Regions from separate parts of the Streptomyces sp. LMG1-1-1.1 genome, predicted to be linked through region 1. Evidence: riboswitches for the same ligand, from Rfam matches in the RefSeq annotation. Region 1 holds a riboswitch; each other region holds the start of a gene.
What was found. A riboswitch is a leader RNA that binds a small molecule or an ion and turns the genes downstream of it on or off. The one in region 1 is predicted to bind cyclic di-AMP.

Region 1 (4,381 bases):
GCGCTGTTCGTCGTCTCGGCGCTGGTCGCGCTCGCCGGGCAGCTGCGGATCACGGCCTGGTGCCGGCGCCGGCTGAGCCGGGAGCGGTGCCTCGTCCTCGGGCTCGCCCTGATGGGCGGGGCGTTCCTCGCCCCGGCGGCGCTGGGCCGGGGCGCGGTCGGGCTGCTGCTGTGCGCGGCCGTCCTCGCCGTCGCGAACGCGGTGCTCTACCCCTACGAGATGGACACCGTCGTCGCTCTGTCCCGGGGGCGGTGGGTCGCCACCCACTACGGGCTCTACAACACCGTGTGCGGGGTCGGCATCACCCTCGGGAACCTGGGCACGGGCGCGCTCCTCGACGTCACCGGCTGGTCGGCGGCGCCGTGGCTCGGCCTGTGCGCGGTGGGCCTGGTGTGCGCGGCGGCGATGGCCCTGCTGGCCCGCGGCGGACGGCTCGCCGAGGGGGCGACCGGGGGCTGACCGGGCCGCCGCTCCGGTGGCCCGAGGGGGCCGACGGGGCTGCCGGCGTGACGGGGCCACGGCGCCGGGGGGCTACGCCACTCGGCCCCGTGGGAGTCGCCCTCCGGGGTCGCGGCGGCCAACCTGGGAGGGCGCGGTGCGGACCGCGGCCGGGCGGACCGGGCAGGAGAGCACAGGTGGGGCACCCCCAAGGAGTGGCGGGCGGCGGGCGTCGGCGCGGCGAGGGCCGCCCCGCGTACGGCGGCGCCCGGCGCTTCATCCGTGCGCTGCCCCCGCTGGTGATCATGGGCGGTGTCGTCTTCGACGTGCAGACACCGCCCGCGTACACGGCGGCGCCCCTGTTCTCCGCCGCCCCGCTGATCGCCGCGCCCTTCTTCTCCATGGTCACCACCCTGGTCACCGGGATCGCCGCCGTCCTCGCCTCCTACGGGCTGCACGTCTACAACGGCACCGCCGGCGACGTCCCGGCCCTCACCGAGACGCTGACCGTCGTCACCGTCTCCGCGCTCGCCCTCCTCATCAACCGGGTCGTGCGCCGCAGCGGCGAGCGGCTCGCCTCGGCGCGGGTCATCGCGGAGACCGCGCAGAAGGCGGTGCTGCCGACGCCCGCGGAGCGGATCGGCGGGCTCCAGTGCGCGGCGCGGTACGAGGCGGCGCAGGCGGACGCGTTCATCGGCGGCGACCTGTTCGCCGTCCAGGACACCCCGCACGGGGTGCGGCTGGTGGTCGGGGACGTCCGGGGCAAGGGGATGGACGCGGTCGAGGCCGTCGCCGTCGTCATCGGGGCCTTCCGGGAGGCGGCCGAACAGGAACGGACCCTGGAGGGCGTGGCGCAGCGCCTCGAACGGGCGCTGGCCCGCGAGGGCACCCGCCGGCACGGGCTCGACGCCTTCGAGGGGTTCACCACCGCGGTCCTCGCCGAGATCCCGCGCACCGACGGCAGCGGCACGTTCGGCGGGTTCGTACGGGTCGTGAACCGCGGGCACCCGCCTCCGCTGATGCTCTACGCGGACGGGCGGCTCGACCTCATGGAGCCGGGCGAGGCGGCGCTGCCGCTCGGCATGGGGGACCTGGCGGCCTGGCCGGACCGGGCCGAGGCGCGGCCGTATCCGCCGGGCGCGACCCTGCTCCTCTACACCGACGGCCTCTCGGAGGCGCGGAACGCGGAGGGCGTCTTCTACGATCCGGCCGAGCGGCTCGCCGGCCGGATCTTCCCGGGGCCGGAGGAGCTGCTCGACGCGCTCGTGGACGACGTACGCCTCCACACGGGCGGCGGTTCGACGGACGACATGGCGCTGCTCGCGGTGAGCCGGCCGGCGGCGGGGCAGCCGGAGCGGCGCCGGACCATGCCGGTGGTGCCGCCGGGCGACCATGGTGACCAGGCGTAGTCGAAGGATCTCCCTGCGATAACAATTGACTTAACGTCAGATCGCCGGGGTTTGCGGCCGTGTTTCTGAAGGGGGCTCAACTCGGACCATTCCCCCCCATTTCAATGAATGATCAAGAGGAACGGCTTGGAATCGGGACCCCCTGTCTATTAACGTTCGATAACGCAGCGCGGTCGTTTCAGCCGTCGCAAGAGGCGGCACCGTGCGCACGCGCCGAATCCTGAAAAGGAACCGGGGAACCACCACTTGGGGTGAATCGGGCCCATCGCACCTGTGCGACCGTGCCCGTAGGAGACCTTCCTGCTCCGAACCCGTCAGCTAACCCGGTAGGCGAGAAGGAAGGAAAGGAGCGCCCCTCCGTGGCGTCCAACACCCCCGCACCCGAAGCCCCCTTCGATGCCTTCGGTGGCGGTGCGGGTCCCGCCGCCCCGGACACCGAGTGGAATCCCACCGAGGACTCCCTCCGCGCGCAGAGCCGCTCCGGCGGCCGCCACCGGGTCGTCAAGCAGCGCTCCAACTTCGCCCGCTCCTCCACCGTCCTCGGCGTCGGCGTGATCGCCGCCGTCGGCGCGGGCGGCCTCGCCACCGCGCAGGAGAAGCCGCCGGTCGCGATCTCGCTCCCCGACCTCCCGGACATCGACCTCCCGGACGCCCACGACCTTCCCGGCGTCGGCGCCCTCCTCCCCGGCGAGGACAGCGAGCCCGTCAGCGCGGCCCGCGCCAACCCGAACCCGCTCACCGCCGCCACCTACACCACGGCGGCCGACGCGCAGACCGACGCGACCGACCGGACCGCGTCCGGCGCCGACGCGGGCGAGGCCCTGCGCGCCCGCATCCTCCAGCAGGCCGAGCAGCAGCAGGCCTCCGCCGACGCCGCCGACAAGGCCGCCGCGGAGAAGCTGGCCGCCGAGAAGGCCGCCGCCGAGGCCGTGGCCAAGGAGGCGGAGGCCGAGAAGGCGGCCGCCGAGGCCAAGGCGAAGGCCGAGGCGGAGGCGAAGGCCAAGGCCGAGGCGGAAGCCGCCGCGAAGGCGGAGGCCGAGCGCCTCGCCAAGCTCGCCGCGAGCTACTCGCTGCCCGTCTCCTCGTACACCCTCACCGCCTCCTACATGCAGTCCGGCTCGATGTGGTCCTCCGGCTACCACACCGGCCTCGACTTCGCCGCGCCCACGGGCACCCCGCTCAAGGCCGTCCACGGCGCCACCGTGAAGTCCGCGGGCTGGTCCGGTTCCTACGGCTACCGGATCGTCCTGGAGCTCGCCGACGGCACCGAGGTCTGGTACTGCCACCTCTCGTCCATGACGGTCTCCGCCGGTCAGACCGTGGGCACCGGCGAGACCATCGGCCGCGTCGGCGCCACCGGCAACGTCACCGGCGCCCACCTCCACATGGAGGTCCACACCGCCGGCGGCGACGGCATCGACCCGGCGCAGTGGCTCCGCTCCAAGGGCCTGACGGTCTGAGACCGTCCCGGGGCGCTCGCACGGAATAGGCCCGGCGGCCGGCGGGGTTGATCGACACATGACCTCTCTCCGCCCGCTGGGCAGCTCCGACCTGCACGTCTTCCCGCTCGCCCTGGGCGGCAACGTCTTCGGCTGGACCGCCGACGAGGCCCAGTCCTTCGCCGTCCTCGACGCCTACGCCGCCGCCGGCGGCAACTTCGTCGACTCCGCCGACGTGTACTCCGCGTGGGCCGAGGGCAACGAGGGCGGCGAGTCCGAGACCGTCATCGGCCGCTGGCTCGCCTCCCGCGGCAACCGCGACGACGTCGTCGTCGCCACCAAGGTCGGCGCCCACCCCCACTTCAAGGGGCTCTCCGCCTCCACCATCAAGGGCGCCGCGGAGGAGTCGCTGCGCCGCCTCGGCACCGACCGCATCGACCTCTACTACACGCACTTCGACGACGAGACCGTCCCCGTCGAGGAGATCGTCACCGCCCTCGACCAGCTGGTGAAGGACGGCAAGGTGCGCGCCGTCGCCGCCTCCAACATCTCGCCGGAGCGGCTGCGCGCCTCCCTCGACTTCGCCGAGGCCGAGGGCCTCACCCGGTACGTGGCCCTCCAGCCGCACTACAACCTGGTCTCCCGCGCGACCTACGAGGGCCCGCTCCTGGCCACCGCCGAGCAGGGCGGGCTCGCCGCCGTCCCGTACTACGGCCTCGCGTCCGGCTTCCTCACCGGCAAGTACCGCCCCGGCGCCACCGTCGACAGCGTCCGCGCCGCCGGCGCCGGCGGGCACCTCGACACCGAGCGCGGCCGGGCCGTCCTCTCCGCCCTCGACGCCGTCGCCGAGGCCCACGGCGCCGAGCTCGCCACCGTCGCCCTCGCCTGGCTCGCCTCCCGCCCCACCGTCGTCGCGCCGATCGCCTCGGCCCGTACGGTCGAACAGCTCCCCGCCCTGGTCGCGTCGGCCGACCTGACCCTCACCGAGGCCGAACTCACCCTGCTCACGGAGGCGTCCGCGGGCTGACCGGGGGCGTGCTTGGGGCGGTCTCGGGGCGTGCTCGGGGCGCTCTCGGGCCGGGCTCGGGGCGTGCT
Region 2 (4,381 bases), on a different contig from region 1:
GGGTCTACCAGCTGCTGCGCCACCCCGGGCAGCGCGAGGGGCTCCAGGCCTCGCTCGCGGCCGGGGAGCAGGGGCTCCTGGAGACGGGCGTGGAGGAACTGCTGCGGTTCGACGGGCCGGTGGAGATGGCGACCTGGCGCTACGCGACGCGGGCGCTGACCATCGGCGGGCAGGAGATCCCGGCCGGGGACCCGGTGCTCGTGGTGCTCGCCGCCGCGAACCGGGACCCGGCGCGGTTCGCGGGACCGGACGTGCTGGACCTCACCCGGCGGGACAACCAGCACCTCGGGTACGGGCACGGCATCCACTACTGCCTGGGCGCGCCGCTCGCCCGCCTGGAGGGGCAGACCGCGCTGGCGACCCTGCTGACTCGCCTGCCGGACCTGCGACTTGCGGTCGACCCGGACGAACTGCGGTGGCGCGGTGGGCTCATCATGCGGGGATTGCGCACGCTTCCGGTGGAATTCTCCCCTTCCGTACCCCTCCAGTGAACTGACGATTCATCAGAACTGTGATCTTCGCGTGATCGCCGGTCCATCGACTTGTGACGAGCGTTCGAATACGGCTACGTTCACCGCAGTCTTCAGCCGTCACGCGAAAGGCGCTTCTATGCGTTCCGGGAACGGACGACACCGTCGCCCCCGTCAGGCCCCCGCCCTCGTCGTCGCCGCAGGTGTGACCGGATCCGCCATGGCGCTGCCGCTGCTCGCCACGGGGTCCGCCTCCGCCGCCGACGCCTCCACCTGGGACCGGGTGGCCGAGTGCGAGTCCGGCGGCCAGTGGAGTGCCAACTTCGGCAACGGCATGTACGGCGGACTCCAGTTCACCCAGGACAGCTGGGAGCGCAACGGGGGTCTGGCGTACGCGCCCAGCCCCGACCTCGCCAGCCGCGCCCAGCAGATCGCGGTGGCCGAGAAGGCCCTTGCCAAGGGCAGCACCGAGTGGGCCACCTGCGCGCCGATCGCCGGCCTGACGAACGACGGCAAGGGCACCGGGGTGGACCCGGGCCCGACCTCCGTCCCGAAGGCCCCCACGGGGCCGGTCGCCGAGTCGAACCGGACCGACGGCCTCCCGGCGGGCTCCGCCGACGCCGCCGGGGAGGCGAAGACGGCCACGGCCGTCCCGTCGCCCGTCGCGCCCGGCACGCCGGGGACCCCGGACGCCTCGGTCACCCCGGGAGTGCCCGTCACCCCCGGTACGCCGACGACTCCCGGCACGCCTGATGAGTCCGTTACGCCCGGTACGCCCGTTTCCCCCGATGGGGCGGAGGGTGACGTGCCGTCGGCCACGCCGGGTTCCGGCAAGCACCGGGGCGAGGCCGCTCCGGAGGAAACCGGCAAGCCGGGCAGCTCGGGCGAATCGGGTAGACACGCATCTTCCACGGACAAGCTGGCTGAAAACGCCTCCTCGACGCCCTCGGCTGACGGTGCGAAGAATTCGAACGCAACGGACAGTCAGGACACTTCGGGCGCGTACACCGTGCAGCCCGGCGACAGCCTCTCCGATATCGCGCAGTCGAACGAACTGCCGGGAGGGTGGACGGCCCTCTATGACGCCAACCGTCAGACGGTGGGCGCCGATCCGGACCTGATCCTGCCTGGTCAGAGCCTTGAGCTGACGACGGATCCGGCTTCGGTCGAGGGGTAGTTCAGGGCTGTATGTCCGGTTCTGGGCAAGTGAGACATGGGTCTCTTCGCCTCAACTGGCGTGTCCTGTCCGTAACCTTTGCCTCCGTCACCTCTCACCTGCACAAACGCCCCCCACCGGAGGGCAAGTAAGGGCGATATTTCCGCAATCGGCCTCTTTGAACTTCCGGTGGGTCTGTGTCTACGGTCGTAACCGCTCGCCACCGCGGGCCCCGTCGACCGAAACGCCGAATCCTGCCGTCGGCCGATGGGAACAGTCGTCGCGTCAGCGCCGAAGGCAGGAGTGGGGGACCCAAGGTAAGTGCCGGTCCCGGCCGTTGAGACAGACGGCCGAAGACCGGCTTGGGGTGAAGCCGCGTGCTAGGACACGCGGCCGGGCAACTTTCCGGCCCGAACCCGACAGCTCACCTCACAGGCGTCGGTGAGGAGAATCTCCATGCTGTTTTCCGGCAAGGGCAAACACCGTCGTCCCTCCAAGGCCACCCAGGTCGCCACGCTCGTCGGCGTCACCGGTGTCGCCGTCGCCGCCCCGCTGATGACCGCGGGCACCGCGTCGGCCGCCACGGCCTCCGAGTGGGACCGCGTCGCCCAGTGCGAGTCCGGTGGCAACTGGTCCATCAACACCGGCAACGGCTACTACGGCGGCCTGCAGTTCTCGGCCTCCACCTGGGCCGCGTACGGCGGCACCGCCTACGCCTCGACCGCCAACCAGGCTTCGAAGTCCCAGCAGATCGCCATCGGCGAGAAGGTCCTCGCGGGCCAGGGCAAGGGCGCGTGGCCGAGCTGTGGCGTGGGCCTCTCGGGCGCCGCCTACACCGGTGGCACTACCGAGGCTCCCCAGCGCACGGCCACCGAGCCGACCACGCGCAGCGAGCAGCGCCAGGCCCCGAAGAAGGCCGAGGCCACCAAGAAGGCCGCCTCCGCCAAGAAGGCCACGGCCCGCAAGACCGTCACCACCCCGGCCGGCACGACGGTCAAGAAGGGTGACGGCGAGTACCGGGTCGAGGCCGGCGACACGCTCGGCACCATCGCCCAGGAGCACGGCGTCAAGGGCGGCTGGGAGAAGCTCTACGACCTGAACAAGGACGTCGTCGCCGACGCCGACCTCATCTACGTGGGCCAGCAGCTCCACCTGAAGTGAGCCTGACGACTCTCCCGCGGTGACCACCCCGGTCCGGCGTGCCTTCCCCCCGTGCACGCCGGACCGGGGTTCCGTCGTGTCGGACCCCTTAATGAGGGCCCGTAGCGGGGCCCCGGCGGTTACCGTCCAGTAGATCTGAGGCCCTTCGTCCCCATGTGCGTGCCCTTGGGTCCTTTTTCGTCCCAGGGTGCGGGCGCCCGGCTGGCTGGAGCCCCCGAGGCGGTTAGGCTCTTGTCGCAAGGCCAAGCGACCTGCATCGACCTTGCGTCACATCCAGCGTCACATCCCAGAAGGAGATGCTCGTGCCGTCCATCGACGTCGTCGTAGCCCGGGAAATCCTGGACTCCCGAGGCAACCCCACGGTCGAGGTCGAGGTCGGCCTCGACGACGGCAGCACCGGCCGTGCTGCTGTTCCGTCCGGCGCCTCCACCGGTGCGTTCGAGGCCATCGAGCTTCGCGACGGTGACCCCAACCGCTACCTGGGCAAGGGTGTCGAGAAGGCCGTCCTCGCCGTCATCGAGCAGATCGGCCCGGAGCTCGTCGGCTACGACGCCACCGAGCAGCGGCTGATCGACCAGGCCATGTTCGACCTGGACGCCACCGAGAACAAGGGCTCGCTCGGCGCCAACGCCATCCTCGGCGTCTCGCTCGCCGTCGCGCACGCCGCCTCCGAGGCCAGCGACCTCCCGCTGTTCCGCTACCTCGGCGGCCCGAACGCGCACCTGCTGCCCGTTCCGATGATGAACATCCTCAACGGTGGGTCGCACGCCGACTCCAACGTGGACATCCAGGAGTTCATGATCGCCCCGATCGGCGCGGAGTCCTTCTCCGAGGCCCTTCGCTGGGGTGCGGAGATCTACCACACGCTCAAGGGCGTGCTGAAGCGCAAGGGCCTCTCCACCGGCCTCGGCGACGAGGGCGGCTTCGCCCCGAACCTCGAGTCGAACCGCGCCGCCCTCGACCTCATCGTCGAGGCCATCAAGGAGGCCGGCTACACCCCGGGCTCCGACGTCGCGCTGGCGCTCGACGTCGCCGCGTCCGAGTTCTACAAGGACGGCACGTACGAGTTCGAGGGCAAGTCCCGCTCGGCCGCCGAGATGACCGAGTACTACGAAGAGCTCGTCGCCGCGTACCCGATGGTCTCCATCGAGGACCCGCTGTTCGAGGACGACTGGGCGGGTTGGAAGGTCCTCACCGACAAGCTGGGCAGCAAGGTCCAGATCGTCGGCGACGACCTCTTCGTCACCAACCCGGAGCGCCTCGCCCGCGGCATCGAGGAGGGCACCGCGAACGCCCTCCTGGTCAAGGTCAACCAGATCGGCTCGCTGACCGAGACCCTCGACGCCGTCGAGCTGGCCCAGCGCAACGGCTTCAAGTGCATGATGTCCCACCGCTCCGGCGAGACCGAGGACGTCACCATCGCCGACCTCGCGGTCGCCGTGAACTGCGGCCAGATCAAGACCGGCGCCCCGGCCCGCTCGGACCGCGTCGCCAAGTACAACCAGCTGCTGCGCATCGAGGAGATCCTCGACGACGCCGCGGTCTACGCCGGCCGCAGCGCCTTCCCGCGCTTCAAGGGCTGAGCTCTCCCCAG
Region 3 (4,381 bases), on a different contig from region 1:
GCGCTCAGCGCCACGGGCCCCAACCGCACCTTCCTCTGGAGCGGCAAGATCGACGGCACCAGCAAGGACGGCGGCGACGAGTCGGGCCTGACCTGGGAGACGTACGCCGAGGCGCTCCAGCGCGCCGGGGTGAGCTGGAAGGTCTACCAGAACGCCCAGGACAACTACGGCGACAACGGCCTCGCGTACTTCGAGAAGTTCACCGACGCGCGGCCCGGGGACCCGCTGTACGACCGGGGCATGGGATCGGTGCCCAAGGTCACCGGCTCGACCCCGGACGACATCGCCGCGGCGATCCGCGCCGACGTCGTCGCGGGCACGCTGCCGCAGGTGTCCTGGGTGGTCGCGAGCGAGGCGTTCTCGGAGCACCCCTACGCCCCGCCCGGGGACGGCGCGCACTTCGTCGACCTGGTCTACCGCGCCCTCGCCGCCAATGCCGAGGTCTTCGACTCGACGGTGCTCTTCCTCAACTACGACGAGAACGACGGCTTCTTCGACCACGTGCCGCCTCCGGTCGCCCCGCCGGGGACACCGGGCGAGTACCTCGACGGCGCGCCGATCGGCCTGGGCTTCCGCGTCCCGATGATTGTCATGTCCCCGTGGACCCGCGGCGGTTGGGTGAGCTCCGAGGTCTTCGACCACACCTCCGTGCTGCGCTTCATGGAGACCTGGACGGCGGCCCTCGGCACACCGGCCACGTGCCCCAACATCAGCGCCTGGCGCAGGAAGGTGACGGGCGATCTGACGGGGGTCTTCGACTTCGCCAACCCGGTGTACGGCGTGCCGACGGGCCTTCCCTCCACGGCGAAGGTCATCGGCCAGGCCACCTGCGGACCGCTGCCGAACCCGGCCCCCCAGAACAACGCCCTGCCCGCGCAGGAGTCCGGCACCCGACCGGCCCGCGCGGTGCCGTACCAGGTGAACGGGAACCTCGACCGGTTCGAGTTCGGAGCGGCCGGCAAGATCCTGGCCTGGTTCTCGATGACGAACCAGGGCTCCGAGGCCCGGCGCGCGGCCCACTTCTCGATCCACCCGCACCAGTACCGCGACACCGCCGCCTGGCAGTACACCGTCGACCCGGGCGGCACGGCCTCCGACTACTTCAACATCGGCCTCGGCTCGGGGTCGGGCAAGTACGACGTCTCGATGATGGGCCCCAACCGCTTCCTGCGGCGCTTCATCGGCGACGCCTCGAAGGCGGGCAAGGCCGTGGAGGTGGCCGCCCGGTTCGCGACCGAGCCGGGGACGGGCAAGACGGCCCTGTGGTTCAGGATGACCAACGCGTCGGGGGGTCCGGTCACCTTCACGATCCGGTCGAACGCCTACCGCTCGGACGGGCCGTGGACGTACACGGTGCCGGCGAACTCCACCCGCGAGGACTTCTTCAACGCGGTGGCCTACAACGGCGGCTGGTACGACTTCACGATCGTCGCCGACATCGACGGCACCTGGTCGCGCCGGTACACCGGTCACATCGAGACCGGAGCGCCGAGCATCAGCGGCTGACCGCTCCCGTCCGCCGGGCGGCGCCCTCGGGTGCCGCCCGGCGATCGTCACCCCCCTAGCGGTTAGCGGTCCGCCGTCGTCAGCGGCCGGCCTGCGCGGCCCGGTGGATGGTGGCGTCCAGGAGGGCCACGGCGTCGTCCGCCGTACGGCCGGGGGCCCGGTTCCACGGTCCGATCAGCTCACTCCAGCCCCGCGACCGGAGCTCGGTCATGATCCAGGCCGCCGCTTCGTTCATGGTGTCGGCGCTCCCGTGGCCGAGACGGTGCGCGGCGAGCAGGGCGCCGCAGACGCACCGCGCCCCGCGCGCGTCGCGCAGCTTGTACGGGGCGTTCTGCCAGCCCCATTCCGTGAGCACGCGACGGGCGTAGCCGAGGTGGACCGACGGGCGCAGGTCGGTGCGGCCGATGCGGCGCCAGACGTGCAGCCGGTCCGGCAGTACGGCTCCGACGCGGCCCGGCAGGCGGGGTTCGGCGGGGAGGGGCGGCGGCAGGGCGTCGAGGGCGTCGGCCACGAGTCTCTCCACCGGCACCGTGAGGAGTTTCCGCCAGCTCTCCGGCTCTCGCGGCGGAGCGTCGGGAACGAGCGGCTCGTCGGTCGTCCAGTCGGTGACGATGCGCTGCCAGACGGCGCTGTCGTAGAGCGCGGCGGCCTCGCGGTCGACGGTGTCGGGGCTGGGCGTGGAGAGGGCGGGCGACATCCGGCGGCTCCTCGGTCGGGGTGGGTCCATCGTTCAGGACAAATGTCGGTTTTGCCACTTTTGCCCTTGAGTGCACACCCGCCCACAAGGCCTTTTCCACCCACTTCACCATTAACAGAATTACCGTGCATATTCGGACATTGGGAACCTGGTGATGCGACTCACTTCGCCGGATTCGCCCCGGTGATCGGAATGTCCGCAGGCCATGGGAGACACGGGAGTTCGACGGGCCGGACGGGTGGCCGATCTTGAATTCCCTGAATTACGTGATCCTTTCGCCGCGCCACGGGCTGCCGTCCCCTTGTTATCCGCCGCATTACTGGCCTACGGTCACCTCCATTCGAGCGGATCGCCTAATCCTGCCACCGCTCGAAATACCTCCCCTTTTCACCCGACGGCAGGAGCGGGGGACCCACGAATACGCCGGTCCGGAAATCCGGAACGGCTCGGGGTGCAGCCGCGTGCGCGCGGCCGGACAGCTCCCGTCCGAACCCGACAGCTCACCCCGCAGGCGCCGGAGAGGAATCCGTCATGCCTGCTCACGGTAAGCACCGCCGCCCCCGACGCCGCCCCGTCTCCCAGGGACTCGCGCTGGCCGGCACGGGCGGCGTCGCCCTTGCCCTGCCGCTGATCACCCCCGCCGTGGCCGGAGCCGCTCCCGTTTCCGGAGCCCCGGAATTCACCGCCCGCGCCGTCGCGGCCCCCGCCGTCGCAGCCCCCGCCTTCGCGGCGCCGACCGCCGCCAAGGCTCCCGCCGCCCCGGCCGCCGCCCGCACCTACACCGTCGTCCGCGGCGACTCGCTTTCCCTCATCGCCCGGAAGAAGGGAATTCAGGGCGGCTGGAAGAGCCTTTACCGGGCCAACCGGAGCGCCGTGGGTGACAATCCGTCACTTATTCATCCGGGCCTTGAGTTGACGCTTCGTCGGGATTCCGCGAAGGTCACTCCTGCGCCGGCGAAGAAGAAGACCGCTACACCCGATCGGGCGAGCCGCTCCGAGCGCCGGTCCGCCCCGGCCACCACGGGCGCCTCCACCGGTGCCTCCGCCGCGCAGGCCGCCCCCGCCGCGGCCCCGGCCGCCGCCACCAACTACACCGACGACCTGGACGGCTGGATCCGCGAGTCGCTGGCCATCATGGCCCAGCGGGGCATCCCGGGTTCGTACGACGGCATCCTCCGCAACGTCATGCGCGAGTCCTCCGGCAACCCCCAGGCCATCAACCTCTGGGACTCCAACGCGGCGGCCGGAACGCCCTCCAAGGGCCTGCTCCAGGTCATCGAGCCGACCTTCCTCGCCTATCACGTGCCCGGCACGTCGATGGACCTCTTCGACCCGGTCGCCAACATCACCGCCGCGTGCAACTACGCGGCCGACCGCTACGGCTCCATCGACAACGTCAACAGCGCCTACTGACCCCGGAAGTGCCCGGTGAACCAGGAGGTGGCGAGCTCCGCCACCTCCTCCAGGGCACCCGGCTCCTCGAAGAGGTGCGTGGCGCCCTCGACCACGGCGAGCCTGTTCTCACAGCGCAGCAGTGAACCGGCCCTCCGGTTCAGGTCCAGCACCAGCGCGTCGTCACCGCCCACCACCAGGAGCGTGGGAGCACGCACCCCGGCCAGCCGGTCCCCCGCGAGGTCGGGCCGGCCACCGCGCGACACGACGGCGCTCACCGCGCAATCCGGATCGGCCGCCGCCCACAGCGCGGCGGCCGCTCCCGTGCTCGCACCGAAGTAGCCCAGCGGGAGGCCGGCGCCCACCGGCTGCTCGGCCAGCCACTTCGTGGCGAACGAGAGCCGGCCGGCCAGGAGCGGCGTGTCGAAGACATGCGCCCGATCGCCCGCCTCGGCCTCGGTCAGCAGATCGAACAGCAGGGTCCCGAGCCCCTCCCGGTTGAGCACCTCCGCGACCGCCCGGTTGCGGGGACTGTGTCGGCTGCTCCCGCTGCCGTGGGCGAACAGCACGATCCCCACGGCCCCGTCGGGCACGGCGAGCCGCCCCGCGAGCGTGACGCCGTCGACCGCGACCCTCACGTCCGAGTCCCGCACCACCGGGCCCCGTGCCGCACGGCTGCGGTCCAGACACGCGATGACCTCGGCGTCGGCGGTCTGCTCGAAGTCCCGGTAGAACTGGCCGATCGCGTAGAAGACCCCGGGCGCGTGGACGCTGACCGTCTCGTCG
Region 4 (4,381 bases), on a different contig from region 1:
GCCACCTCTTCGCCGGCTTCCTCTACCTGCTCTTCATGCTGGGCGGGCAGAACCAGTAGCGGCGGTCCCGCGGAGGCGGCCGGCGGCGGCGCGGGCGGCCGGAGGTCAGGCCTCCGTGAGCAGCTGCTCCCGCAGGCGCTCGCGGGTCTCCGGGGTCAGCTTCAGGCCCTCCGTGAGGTAGGTGTCCACCGTGCCCCAGGTCGCCTCGATCGTCTCGAAGGCGGCCCGCAGGTACTCCACCCGCGCGTCGAAGAGCGGGCTCAGCAGCTCCATCACCTCGGGCGACATCGCGTCGGGGGAGGTGGAGCTGCGGCGCACCTTGTAGCGGCGGTGCGGGTCGTTCGACTTCACGTAGTCGGCCTCGATCGCCTCCCGCTCGACCCCGACGGCGAGCAGCGTGATCGCGATGGAGAGCCCGGCGCGGTCCTTGCCGGCCGCGCAGTGCATCAGGGCGGGGACGCTCTCCTCCGCCATGGAGTGCAGGATGCGGCTGTGCTCCCACGCCCGCTCGACCACCATCTTCCGGTACGAGTCGGACATCCGGGCGGCCGCCTTGCCGTCGCCGAGGATCTCCCGCAGCTGCTCGATCTCGCCGTCGCGGACCAGCTTCCAGAACTCCTTCCCGTCGGCCGGGTCGTTGAGCGGTATGTTCACGTTCCGTACGCCGGGCAGCTCGACGTCCGCGCCCTCGACCTTCCGGTCGGCCTCGTTGCGGAAGTCGAAGACGGTGTGCAGTCCCAGCGTGGCGAGGAAGGCGGCGTCGCTCTCGGTCGCGTGGGCGAGGTGGCCGCTGCGGAAGAGACGGCCGGCGCGCACGGCGCGCCCGTCCGTCGTCGGCAGGCCGCCCACGTCCCTGAAGTTGCGGACCGCCGCCAGCTCGGGCTCGTTCGCTTCGGTGGGCGGGACCTGCGGAAGCTGCTGCGTCACGGATGCTCCTGGGTGTCGTCGTTCGGGTGCCCGACACGAGATCGGTTCCAGGGGCAATCATCCCGGTGGGGCGGTGCGGGCGCACCCCCTCGGACGGTAATGGGCGATCTGTCCGAATTAAGGCATTGGGGATAACGCGCCCTGGTTGCAGGCGAGATGGGTCGGGCCGCGTGAGCAGCGTCATAAAGGTGACGGATCGTGGCCGACCGTCCGGAGCAAATGCCGTGCGCAAAAAGGAAATCGAAGGACCGTCATCCACACAGGGTGACCGGAATTCGAGCCGAATGGCACGCCGGGGAATCCCCCTCGAAAACAGTGGCTTGTTCGCGCCGACCCCGCTCGTCTAGCGTCACCGTCAATCCGGTCGGACCGCCGAATCCTGCCACCGTCCGGAATTCACTCACCCATGTGTGGCAGGAGCGGGGGACCCAGGAAGTACGCCGGTCCCGCGATGCAGGACGGCTAGGGGTGAAGCCGCGTGAGAACGCGGCCGGGCATCTCCAGTCCGAACCCGACAGCTCACCTCGCAGGCGCCGGAGAGGAATTCGCCATGCCCGCGAAGGGTAAGCACCGCCGTCCCAGGATCAACCCCCTCACCCGTGGACTCGCCGTCGCCGGCACCGGTGGCGCCGTCGTCGCCCTCCCGCTCCTCGGAGCGACCGGGGCCCACGCCGCCGAGCAGTCCGCTCCGGCCGCCGTCCCGGCCCACGCCGTCACCGCCGCCGCGCAGGTGAAGGCCCCCGCCGTGGTCGAGGCCGCCCCCGCCGCCGCCAAGACGGCGCCGAAGACGTACTCCGTCGTCCGCGGCGACTACCTGTCGAAGATCGCCGCCGAGCACCACCTCGCCGGCGGCTGGCAGAAGCTGTACGCCGACAACCGCCAGGTCGTCGGCGAGAACCCCTCGCTGATCCTCCCCGGCATGAAGCTCACCCTCGGCGCCAAGGGCTCCGCGCCCGCCGCCCCGAAGAGCACCGCGCCCAAGGCCGCCCCCAAGAGCACGCAGAGCTCGAAGAACGGCGACACCCCGCGCGCCTCCCGCGGCAGCGAGCGCTCCTCCGCCCCGGCCGCCGCCACCACGGAGACCGCCACCTCGCAGTCCTCGCAGACCGCGCAGTCGTCGGGCTCCTCGACCTCCGCCTCCGGCTGGGTCACCCCCGTCGCCGGCGGCGGCTTCTCCACCCCGTACCACGCCTCCGGCTCGATGTGGTCCTCCGGCTACCACACCGGTGTCGACTTCATCGCCTCCTCCGGCACCACCGTCCGCGCCGTCGGCGCCGGCACGGTCGTCTCCGCCGGATGGAGCGGCGCCTACGGCAACGAGGTCGTCATCCAGCACGCCGACGGCAACTACTCGCAGTACGCCCACCTCTCCTCCCTCTCCGTCTCGTCCGGCCAGACCGTCACCGGCGGCCAGCAGATCGGCCTCTCCGGTTCCACCGGCAACTCCACCGGCCCGCACCTGCACTTCGAGATCCGCACCACGCCGAACTACGGCTCGGACATCGATCCGCTGGCCTACCTGCGCCAGCACGGTGTCGCCGTCTGACGCGGACGCCCCCCCGACGCGGACACCTCCGGCGGCCCGGCACGCGCGTGCCGGGCCGCCGCCGTATTCCGGCTTGGGAGAATCTTTATCGGTGGCATATGTCACCCTGCGTCAACCCCTCCTTACGGTCGCGTAGGTCACATCCGAAGAGGAAGGATGTGGTCCCGTGGCAGACGATTCGAGATCAACAGACAAGAACGCATTCGGGTCGTACGCGGCGATCGGTGACAGCTTCACCGAGGGCGTCGGAGACCCCGGGCCCGACGGGACGTACGTCGGCTGGGCGGACCGTTTCGCGGTCCTGCTCGCCGACGAGCTGCCGGAGCACGACGACTTCCGTTACGCCAACCTGGCCGTACGCGGGCGCCTCCTCGACCAGATCGTGGCGGAACAGGTCCCCCGGGCGAAGGAACTCGCCCCCGACCTGGTGACCTTCTGCGCCGGCGGCAACGACATCATCCGCCCCGGCACGGACCCCGACGACGTCGCCGAGCGCTTCGAACGCGCCGTCGCCGACCTGACCTCCGCCGTCGGCACCGTCATGGTGACCACCGGCTTCGACACCCGCGACGTGATCCTCCTCAAGCACCTGCGCGGCAAGATCGCCACGTACAACGGACACGTCCGGGCCATCGCCGACCGCTACGGCTGCCCGGTCCTCGACCTGTGGTCGCTGAAGTCCGTCCAGGACCGGCGCGCCTGGGACGACGACCGGCTCCACCTCTCCCCGGACGGCCACACCCGCGTCGCGCTGCGCGCCGCCCAGGTCCTCGGCCTGCCCGTGCCCGCCGACCCGGACCAGCCCTGGCCCCCGGTCCCCCCGCGCGGCACCCTCGAAGTCCGCCGCGACGACATCCACTGGGCCAAGGAGTACCTCGTCCCGTGGATCGGCCGCCGCCTCCGCGGCGAGAGCTCCGGCGACCACGTCGAGGCCAAGCGCCCCGACCTCATGCCCCTGTAGTCCGGGGGAGGGCCGGCGGGGGAACGACGGCGGGGATCCGCTCCAGCACCCCGCCGGCGAACACGTCGTACAGCGGCAGCGTCTCCAAGTGGACGTAGCCGATGTGGCAGTCGCAGACGGCGAGGGGACAGGCCCGGGGGCGCAGGGCGGCGCGGTACGAGCCGTCGTACAGGTTCCCCAGCTCCGCCCTGACGAAGTGGCAGCGGCGGACCGTCCCCTCGCCGTCCACCGAGATCACCGACTCGCCCGTGCGGCAGGGCAGACCCGCCGACCGGTGCGGATGTCGGCTGTACGGGAAGAGCGGGTCGATCCCCGTCCACTCCGCCGCCTCCGCGTCGGTGTACGTGTGCCCCTCCGCCGCGTTCACCCAGAGGTACACGTGCGGCGGCAGCGCGGCGCGCAGCCGGCGGGCGTCCGCCGCGTGCTCGGGCAGCCCGACCACGCCGACGCTGAACCTGATGCCCCGCCCGGCTAGGTCGAGGCACTTCGCGAGGAAGCGCTCGTACGGCGTCTGGCCCGGGTGGTACGTGCACCAGAGCGCCACGGTCCCCGGGTCCGCCTCCGCCAGCCAGTCGGTGCGGCAGCTCAGATTGGTCTGGATGGCCACCCGCTCCACGTGCGGCAGCCGGGAGAGCCCGACCAGCGCCCGCCGGTACCAGGAGCGCACGAGCCCCTCGCCCCACGGCGTGAAGAGGACCCGCAGCCGGTCACCGGTCTGCCCGGCCGCCCACCCGGTGAACCGTTCGAGCGCCGCCCGGTCCGCGCGCAGCAGCTCGGGGGTGTCCCGCCGCTTCGCGAACGGGCAGTACGGGCAGTCGAAGTCGCACGAGGAGAGCGGGCCCCGGTACAGCACGGTCAGGTCCATGCCCGAGGACGGGTCCGGGTGCACGCCGGCCCGCTACTTCGCCTCGTACGCGGCCATCGCGGCCCGTACGGCGGGGGAGAAG

Region 2: it holds a riboswitch for cyclic di-AMP, as region 1 does, so the genes downstream of both, MRBLMG1_RS22000 (transglycosylase family protein) here and MRBLMG1_RS22590 (M23 family metallopeptidase) in region 1, are expected to answer to the same signal.
Region 3: it holds a riboswitch for cyclic di-AMP, as region 1 does, so the genes downstream of both, MRBLMG1_RS12850 (LysM peptidoglycan-binding domain-containing protein) here and MRBLMG1_RS22590 (M23 family metallopeptidase) in region 1, are expected to answer to the same signal.
Region 4: it holds a riboswitch for cyclic di-AMP, as region 1 does, so the genes downstream of both, MRBLMG1_RS01535 (M23 family metallopeptidase) here and MRBLMG1_RS22590 (M23 family metallopeptidase) in region 1, are expected to answer to the same signal.

Annotation. Positions count from the first base shown of each region.
Region 1 covers NZ_JBFPNH010000038.1:68,127-72,507, forward strand. Annotated here, with positions in the region: gene MRBLMG1_RS22580 (MFS transporter) at 1-459, shown strand, start outside; gene MRBLMG1_RS22585 (PP2C family protein-serine/threonine phosphatase) at 636-1,847, shown strand; cyclic di-AMP (ydaO/yuaA leader) riboswitch at 2,049-2,195, shown strand; gene MRBLMG1_RS22590 (M23 family metallopeptidase) at 2,207-3,307, shown strand; gene MRBLMG1_RS22595 (aldo/keto reductase) at 3,366-4,313, shown strand.
Region 2 covers NZ_JBFPNH010000037.1:46,128-50,508, reverse strand. Annotated here, with positions in the region: gene MRBLMG1_RS22010 (cytochrome P450 family protein) at 1-491, shown strand, start outside; gene MRBLMG1_RS22005 (transglycosylase family protein) at 610-1,647, shown strand; cyclic di-AMP (ydaO/yuaA leader) riboswitch at 1,906-2,079, shown strand; gene MRBLMG1_RS22000 (transglycosylase family protein) at 2,083-2,787, shown strand; gene eno (phosphopyruvate hydratase) at 3,084-4,370, shown strand.
Region 3 covers NZ_JBFPNH010000022.1:32,397-36,777, forward strand. Annotated here, with positions in the region: gene MRBLMG1_RS12840 (phosphocholine-specific phospholipase C) at 1-1,506, shown strand, start outside; gene MRBLMG1_RS12845 (DUF6197 family protein) at 1,586-2,203, opposite strand; cyclic di-AMP (ydaO/yuaA leader) riboswitch at 2,574-2,730, shown strand; gene MRBLMG1_RS12850 (LysM peptidoglycan-binding domain-containing protein) at 2,735-3,616, shown strand; gene MRBLMG1_RS12855 (phosphoribosyltransferase family protein) at 3,610-4,381, opposite strand, start outside.
Region 4 covers NZ_JBFPNH010000001.1:366,729-371,109, forward strand. Annotated here, with positions in the region: gene MRBLMG1_RS01525 (DUF6126 family protein) at 1-59, shown strand, start outside; gene MRBLMG1_RS01530 (tyrosine-protein phosphatase) at 106-927, opposite strand; cyclic di-AMP (ydaO/yuaA leader) riboswitch at 1,319-1,475, shown strand; gene MRBLMG1_RS01535 (M23 family metallopeptidase) at 1,478-2,473, shown strand; gene MRBLMG1_RS01540 (SGNH/GDSL hydrolase family protein) at 2,640-3,434, shown strand; gene MRBLMG1_RS01545 (STM4011 family radical SAM protein) at 3,421-4,299, opposite strand; gene MRBLMG1_RS01550 (STM4012 family radical SAM protein) at 4,333-4,381, opposite strand, start outside.